Regions from separate parts of the Pseudomonas sp. StFLB209 genome, predicted to be linked through region 2. Evidence: predicted binding sites of a transcription regulator. Region 2 holds the regulator's gene; each other region holds the start of a gene.
What was found. The regulator FliA, encoded in region 2, starts transcription of late flagellar genes. The targets are predictions, from matches to a motif close to CTAAAGTTTNNNNNNNNNNNGCCGNTAA.
Positions count from the first base shown of each region.

Region 1 (2,262 bases), 200 kb from region 2:
TGGCCAGTTGGGTGACGGTCAGGCCGGTCTCGCCCACCGACGCCGACAGGCGCTCAATCGCTTCGCGGGTTTCCCCGGCGATGTCGCGACCCCGGCGGGTCAGAGCGTTGGCCTGCTGGGTGGCGTCGGCGGTGTTTTGCACATGCCCGGCCACCTGCTGGGTGGTCGCGGCCATCTCGTTAATGGCGGCGGCCACTTGCTCGGTTTCGACGCGCTGGCGTTCCAGGCCGACAGAGCTGGCGTTGGCCAGATCGTTGGACTGCCGCGCCTGGGTGTTCAGGTGCTCGGCGGTGTCCTGCAGACGAGTCAGGCAGGTTTTCAGGCGTGCGTCCTGGCTGAGGATCGACATTTCCAGACGTGCCTGCGCGCCGCGGCTGTCGGTGTACATCTGCGCGATCAGGGCGTCGGAGGTGGTCTGTTCAGCCAGCCGCAACAGACGCTTGATACCGCGCTGCTGCCAGCTCAGGCCAAGCAGCCCCAGCGGGACCGACAGGGTGGCGGCGAGGATGAAGCCCCACCAGGAGTTGAGCCAGATGCCGATCAAGAAGCCGATCTGGCTGACCATGATAAATGGCAGCCAGTCTTGTAGCACCGGCAGCCAGGTATCGCGTTTGGGCAACGCCGACTTGCCGGCATTGAGGCGGGCATACAGGGCCTCGGCACGGCGTACCTGTTCGGCAGTCGGTTTGACCCGCACTGACTCGTAACCGACAACCTTGCCGCCGTCCAGAATCGGCGTTACGTAGGCGTTGACCCAATAGTGGTCGCCATTCTTGCAACGGTTCTTGACGATCCCCATCCACGGCAGGCCCTTTTTCAGGGTGCTCCACATGTGTTCGAAGACGGCTTGCGGAACATCGGGATGGCGGACCAGATTGTGCGGCGCCCTGAGCAGTTCATCCTGGCTGAAGCCGCTGATCTGCTGAAACGCTTCATTACAGTAGGTGATCACGCCTTTGGTGTCGGTCGTGGAAATCAACCGCTGTTGTGCTGCGAATGTCCGCTCACGTTGGGTGATGGGCTGATTGTTGCGCATGGGCTGTTCGATCCTTCGATCCAATAGGCTTTGGCGGGTTATCGGCAGGGACGATAAAAAATTGAGGTGCCGCTCACATTTATGAGCGCAATGCTTGTCAGCGATCAATACTCAAGGTGCCAGCATTGGGTAGGCAAACAGGCAGAAATGCACCAGGTTCAGGCCAAAGTGGGCCAACACCGCAGCCCAGAGCCCTCCATAGCGCCAGGCCAGTCCATAACCGACGCCAGCCAAACCGGCCAGCACTGCCCAAAGCCAGCCACCGCCGATATGGGTCAGGCCAAACAATGAGGCGGTAATGCCTACTGGCAGTATGCCCTGCAGTCGCCGACGATGACAGTAATGTTGCAGCGCGCCCTGAATATAGCCACGAAACAGCAATTCTTCTGTCAAGGTCACCAACAGCAGGTTGTTGAGCAGCCAGAGCATGGCGTAGGGCGGCCACTTCGGCGCCCATGTGGTCAGGCCGGCCATGCAGGCCAGGGCCAGAGTCAGGCTGATGGTTGCAATGACGACGACCGCTGCTTGGCGGTAGGCCCTGCTCTGGCCGTGCAAGATCCACGGGCAGGCCAACAGCAGCCACAGGCCGATCAGCGGCTTGTCCAGGTTCAGGTTGCTGATAAAGGGTGCTGCATCCGGGCTGGAGCGGCTGTATTCCATGATCGGCGCATTATCGAAGCCCGGTAGCCCATGCAACGCCAGCGCCAGGCCGGTGACAATAAACAGCACATGACCCAGCCAGCGCAGCCATGGCGGGTTTGTGTGGCGCACTGCCATGGCGGCCAACACCAGCAGCCCGAAGGCGAGCAGCGCTGGCGCTTGCAGTGCGCCGTGACTCAGTGCGATGCCATACCCGAGGCCCAGCAAAGCCAGGGCCACCCAGCGCGTAGTGCTCATCAGAATCTCCCGCAGATCAGGCGGGCGATTCTACTGAGACGGGTGCATGAGCGGGTGAGAGTTTGCTGCCCGCCGCCCTTTTTGGTGGACGGCGGGCAGAGCGGTCAGGCAGCGATCAACTGGCGCAGCACGTAATGCAGAATGCCACCGGATTTGAAGTACTCGACTTCATTGAGGGTATCGATCCGGCATAGCAATTCGATTTCTTGCTGACGACCGTCTTCGAAGCGGATGTGCAGCGTCAGGCTCATGCCGGGGCGCAGCTCAGCCTGGCTCAAACCGGTCAGGCTCAGGGTTTCCCGGCCGGTCAGGCCCAGGCTCTTGCGGGT
Region 1 is NZ_AP014637.1:4,125,457-4,127,718, forward strand. It holds gene PSCI_RS18485 (methyl-accepting chemotaxis protein) at 1-1,036, opposite strand, end outside; gene PSCI_RS18490 (CPBP family intramembrane glutamic endopeptidase) at 1,148-1,933, opposite strand; gene acnA (aconitate hydratase AcnA) at 2,038-2,262, opposite strand, start outside.
Region 1: PSCI_RS18485 (methyl-accepting chemotaxis protein) is a predicted target of FliA. The motif match lies at 1,075-1,102, and genes of this name have one in related genera.

Region 2 (2,262 bases):
TGTTTTGCTGGGCCTTACGCCCAAACGCACCCTGGCCGATGTCATCGAGGGCCGCTGTGAGCTGCGTGACGTCCTGCTCCAGGGGCCTGGCGGAGTGCGTATCGTGCCAGCGGCCTCCGGTACCCAGAGCATGGTGCACCTGGCGCCCGCGCAGCATGCCGGCCTGATCCAGGCGTTCAGCGAGCTTGGCGACAATCTTGATGTGCTGGTGATCGACACCGCAGCCGGTATCGGTGAATCGGTGGTCAGTTTCGTGCGTGCCGCCCAAGAGGTCTTGCTGGTGGTCTGCGATGAACCGACCTCGATCACCGACGCTTACGCGCTGATCAAACTGCTCAATCGCGACTACGGCATGAACCGCTTCAGGGTCCTGGCCAACATGGCGCAGACGCCGCAAGAGGGTCGTAACCTGTTTGCCAAACTGACCAAGGTGACCGATCGTTTTCTGGACGTGGCCTTGCAGTATGTCGGCGCAGTGCCCTATGACGAATGTGTGCGCAAGGCGGTGCAAAAGCAACGTGCGGTCTACGAAGCCTTTCCACGCTCCAAATGCGCGCTGGCATTCCGAGCCATTGCCCAGAAGGTCGATACCTGGCCGTTGCCGGCCAATCCGCGTGGGCACCTTGAGTTCTTTGTCGAGCGACTTGTTCACCAGACCAGTGCAGCGGGACCGGTTCAATGACAGCCAGCGGTTATCAGATGTACAGCAAGGCATCAAGGAATTCGCAATACGAGTTGATTGAGCGCTATGCGCCACTGGTCAAGCGTATTGCCTACCACCTGCTGGCCCGTCTGCCTGCCAGCGTCCAGGTCGAAGACCTGATCCAGGCGGGCATGATCGGCCTGCTTGAAGTATCGACCAAATACGACTCCACCAAGGGTGCCAGTTTCGAAACCTACGCCGGCATTCGGATCCGTGGCGCGATGCTTGACGAGGTGCGTAAAGGTGACTGGGCGCCGCGTTCAGTGCATCGAAATACCCGGATGGTCAGTGATGCGATTCGCGCTATTGAAGCAAGAACAGGGCGCGACGCTAAAGATCATGAAGTTGCTGCCGAACTCCAGTTAAGTCTTGATGATTATTACGCTATCTTGAACGACACTTTGGGCAGTCGGCTGTTCAGCTTTGACGACCTGCTGCAGGACGGCGAGCATGATGGGCTGCACGAAGATGGCGCCAGCGGTTCGCTGGAGCCGTCGCGCGATCTTGAGGACGAGCGCTTCCAGAAAGCATTGGCCGATGCCATTGCCAATCTTCCGGAGCGTGAGCGTTTGGTGCTGGCGTTGTACTATGACGAGGAGTTGAACCTCAAAGAGATCGGTGAGGTCCTTGGGGTCAGCGAATCTCGGGTCAGCCAGTTACACAGTCAGTGCGCAGCCCGCTTGCGAGGTCGTTTGGGGGAATGGCGGGCGCGCTGACAGATCCATTGGTTTCAGGCCGGCTGTGCAGGGCTTGAGGTGTCGACTACCCGGACAAGGCAGGAGCCTGTCAATCAACTCTACAGGGTTGTTTGCAGGCGATTTGGCCGTGTTCTGGTGTCTGGTGCGTCGAGCGCTGGTTGCACCGGGGGGTTGCTGTACCTGTATTGAGTGAACGGCGGGTCCGGGGAGCGGGCTCGTTAAAGACTGCTTGGAGGTCGAATTGGACAAGAACATGAAAATCCTCATCGTTGATGACTTTTCAACGATGCGGCGGATCATAAAAAATCTGTTGCGTGACCTGGGGTTTACCAATACATCGGAAGCAGATGACGGTCTTACCGCGCTGCCGATGCTGCAAAGCGGTGCCTTTGATTTTCTGGTAACCGACTGGAACATGCCTGGCATGTCGGGTATCGACCTGCTGCGCCAAGTGCGTCAGGACGAGCGCCTGAAGAACATTCCGGTGCTGATGGTGACTGCTGAAGCCAAGCGTGAGCAGATCATTGAAGCGGCCCAGGCCGGTGTGAACGGCTATGTGGTCAAGCCTTTCACCGCCCAGGTATTGCAAGAGAAGATTGAAAAGATCTTCGAGCGCGTCAATAGCTGAGTGCATGCCGCGAGGGCGCTATGGATAACAATGATTCATTGGGTGACTTCGAGTCGACCCTGAAAAAACACGCGCACGAGCTGGTCGCCAGCCTTGAAAAAGGCAAATTCGGCGACGCCGTGCAACTGATCCATGAGCTCAACCAGGCGCGCGACCGCGGCCTGTATCAGGAAGTGGGCAAATTGACGCGTGAGCTGCACAGCGCGATCGTCAATTTCCATATCGATCCGCAG
Region 2 is NZ_AP014637.1:3,930,343-3,932,604, forward strand. It holds gene fleN (flagellar synthesis regulator FleN) at 1-682, shown strand, start outside; gene fliA (RNA polymerase sigma factor FliA) at 679-1,419, shown strand; gene PSCI_RS17625 (chemotaxis response regulator CheY) at 1,655-2,029, shown strand; gene PSCI_RS17630 (protein phosphatase CheZ) at 2,050-2,262, shown strand, end outside.

Region 3 (2,262 bases), 3.0 Mb from region 2:
GCCGTGCTGGTTGATATCGGCCAGTTGGCCACCGGCTTGCTGGATGCGCCTGGCAATGTCTTCTGCCAGCAACAGAAAGGTCGCGGCCAGCCGCTGGTTGTTGTCAGCCATGCCCGAGGCGCTGCCCAGGGTCTGGCGCACGTCCTGCAACAGGCTCGACAGGCGTTTGCCCATCTGGCCCATTTCATCGCCGGTGATGACGGTCACGGTGGTCGACAGGTCGCGTTTGTCAGCAATATGGTTGAGCTGGCCGGTCAGGTGGTGAATGCCCTGCACCAGCATCCGCGCCGCCAGCCACGACAGCAGCAAACCGATACCGAAGGTGGCGGCGCCGATCAGCAACAGGCTGTACAGGCTGGCGCTGATAGCCTGTTGCAGGGCGGTCAGGGTGACATCCACACCGACCACATAGGCCTGACCGCTGGCGGTGCGCAGTGGCAGGAAGATCGAGCGGAAACTGCCATAGCTGTCGGTGTACTCATCAAACTGCGCTTGCCCGCTGCGCGCCGCCTCCAGCACTGCCGGGCTGGCATCGGTGTAATGCTGCAGGTGTTTGGAATAGCTGTTATTGGCAATGTCGGCAGCGCTGGAGCCGTCGGCCAGGTAATACACCTGGCCCTGCGCATCGACCATCATGCTGTAGGCATACTTGAGATCCACATCCCCGGCGTACTCGCCCAGGTTGCGCACCTGGCTGAGGTACTCGCCTTCCTTGAGGCCATCGGCCTTGCGCGCGCGGTCAAGGTAGTTGTCGCCCAGCACTCGCGGCACCGCATAAGCTGCGGTGCGCAGGCGATTGTCGATCTGCTGGCGGATGTCCTGAGTCTTGGCGTATTGGGCGTAGCTGATGAACGACACCACACTGATCAGGTTGACCACGGTCAACACCAGCAGCAGCTTGGTTTGCAAACTGAAATTACGCAAAGGCATAGTGCAGCATCCAGGCTGAATTATTTTCTGTAGCCAGTGTCTCGAACAGAAGTGCGAAAACTTTAGTGGCATTTTGCCAAGATTAACGGCGGCGCCGCGTTACGAGCTGATCCAGATCAAGCGATGTTCGCAGAACTCCCGTCAGCAACGAGCCGAAAGCCCCAGCCTGAACCTGTTGTGGCTTGGCGGGGCAGCACCGGGCGCTGTGCGCAAAGAAACGTTTGGTTACTTGTCTGCCTGCCGCTCGCGCTGCGAAGCCAGCGCGTTTTTCAAGGCAATCTCCGCGTATTCCATGAAGACCCTGGCCAGTTGTTTCAGGGCGACTTCCTCAGCCTCGCTGCCGGCCACGAAGTTGAAATCGATTGGGCGCTTGCTGTACTCGGGCAGCTGTTCCCAGTCTTTCATTAAATAGCAGCAGAGCGCGCTGACCATTTCGGCACGCACATGGGCCTGTTCATTTGTGGTGCAAGTTTCGAGCGCTGAGCCTGACGGGGAATCGGGGGACAATAATGAAAAAAGATGGGCCGTTAGTTGCGTTTGCAAGTCCTTGGTGATCATGAGCGAGTTGCTTCCTGCTGGGGGCGGTACTAAAACTGAGGGGATAAATTTTAGGTGCGACTGCTATAGCGTGTAGTGCTATTGCATGCATTCAAGCGAAAACCCTTTCTTTTGTAAAGGGGCACGCCATGGAGCTGAGCAAAGCCGTCGGTGCTGCGCTGAAAGAAATTCGAGAGTCCAAAGGACTGACCCAGGAAGATTTTGTCGGGGTCAGCGGCCGGACCTACCTTTCTGAAATCGAACGGGGCTTGAAAAGCCCCACGCTGGAGAAGCTCGATCAACTGGCAGCGAGGATGGGCGTCCATCCGCTGGAACTATTGGTCGTGTGCTACGCAAAGCGCGGTGCGCTCAGTCAGGAGGAGGTGGTCAAGCTTCTTCTGGAAAGGCTAAACGTCCGTATGGGAAAGATAACGTGAAGCAGGCTTTATATCTCGATGGTAAGGAAGTTATGAAACCCGCACTTGTTAGTTGATGAGTGGGTCAGTTTTTTCAGCGTATTCGATCGGGCGCGTTCAGCAAGCACTGAAGTAAATGAATCTTGCGACCCGATTTTCCAGAGCACTGGCAGCGGGTCCAATCACTGTTTCTGCAAGCCTGATACAAGCTGGCGGCAATACGCCCAGGCAGCGCCTTATCATAGGCTTCGCCATCAATCAGGTGATCGACTTCCTTAAGGATGGAAGGCCGGGCCACGGCGCCGCAGAGCTGCGCCAGCGCCTCGGAGGTCGTCAGGTACGCATGGTTGTCGAGATCCAGTGTGTGCTCCCGATTCAG
Region 3 is NZ_AP014637.1:908,568-910,829, reverse strand. It holds gene PSCI_RS04275 (methyl-accepting chemotaxis protein) at 1-930, opposite strand, end outside; gene PSCI_RS28945 (hypothetical protein) at 1,156-1,488, opposite strand; gene PSCI_RS04265 (helix-turn-helix domain-containing protein) at 1,617-1,904, shown strand; gene PSCI_RS29415 (hypothetical protein) at 2,020-2,262, shown strand, end outside.
Region 3: PSCI_RS04275 (methyl-accepting chemotaxis protein) is a predicted target of FliA. The motif match lies at 969-996, and genes of this name have one in related genera.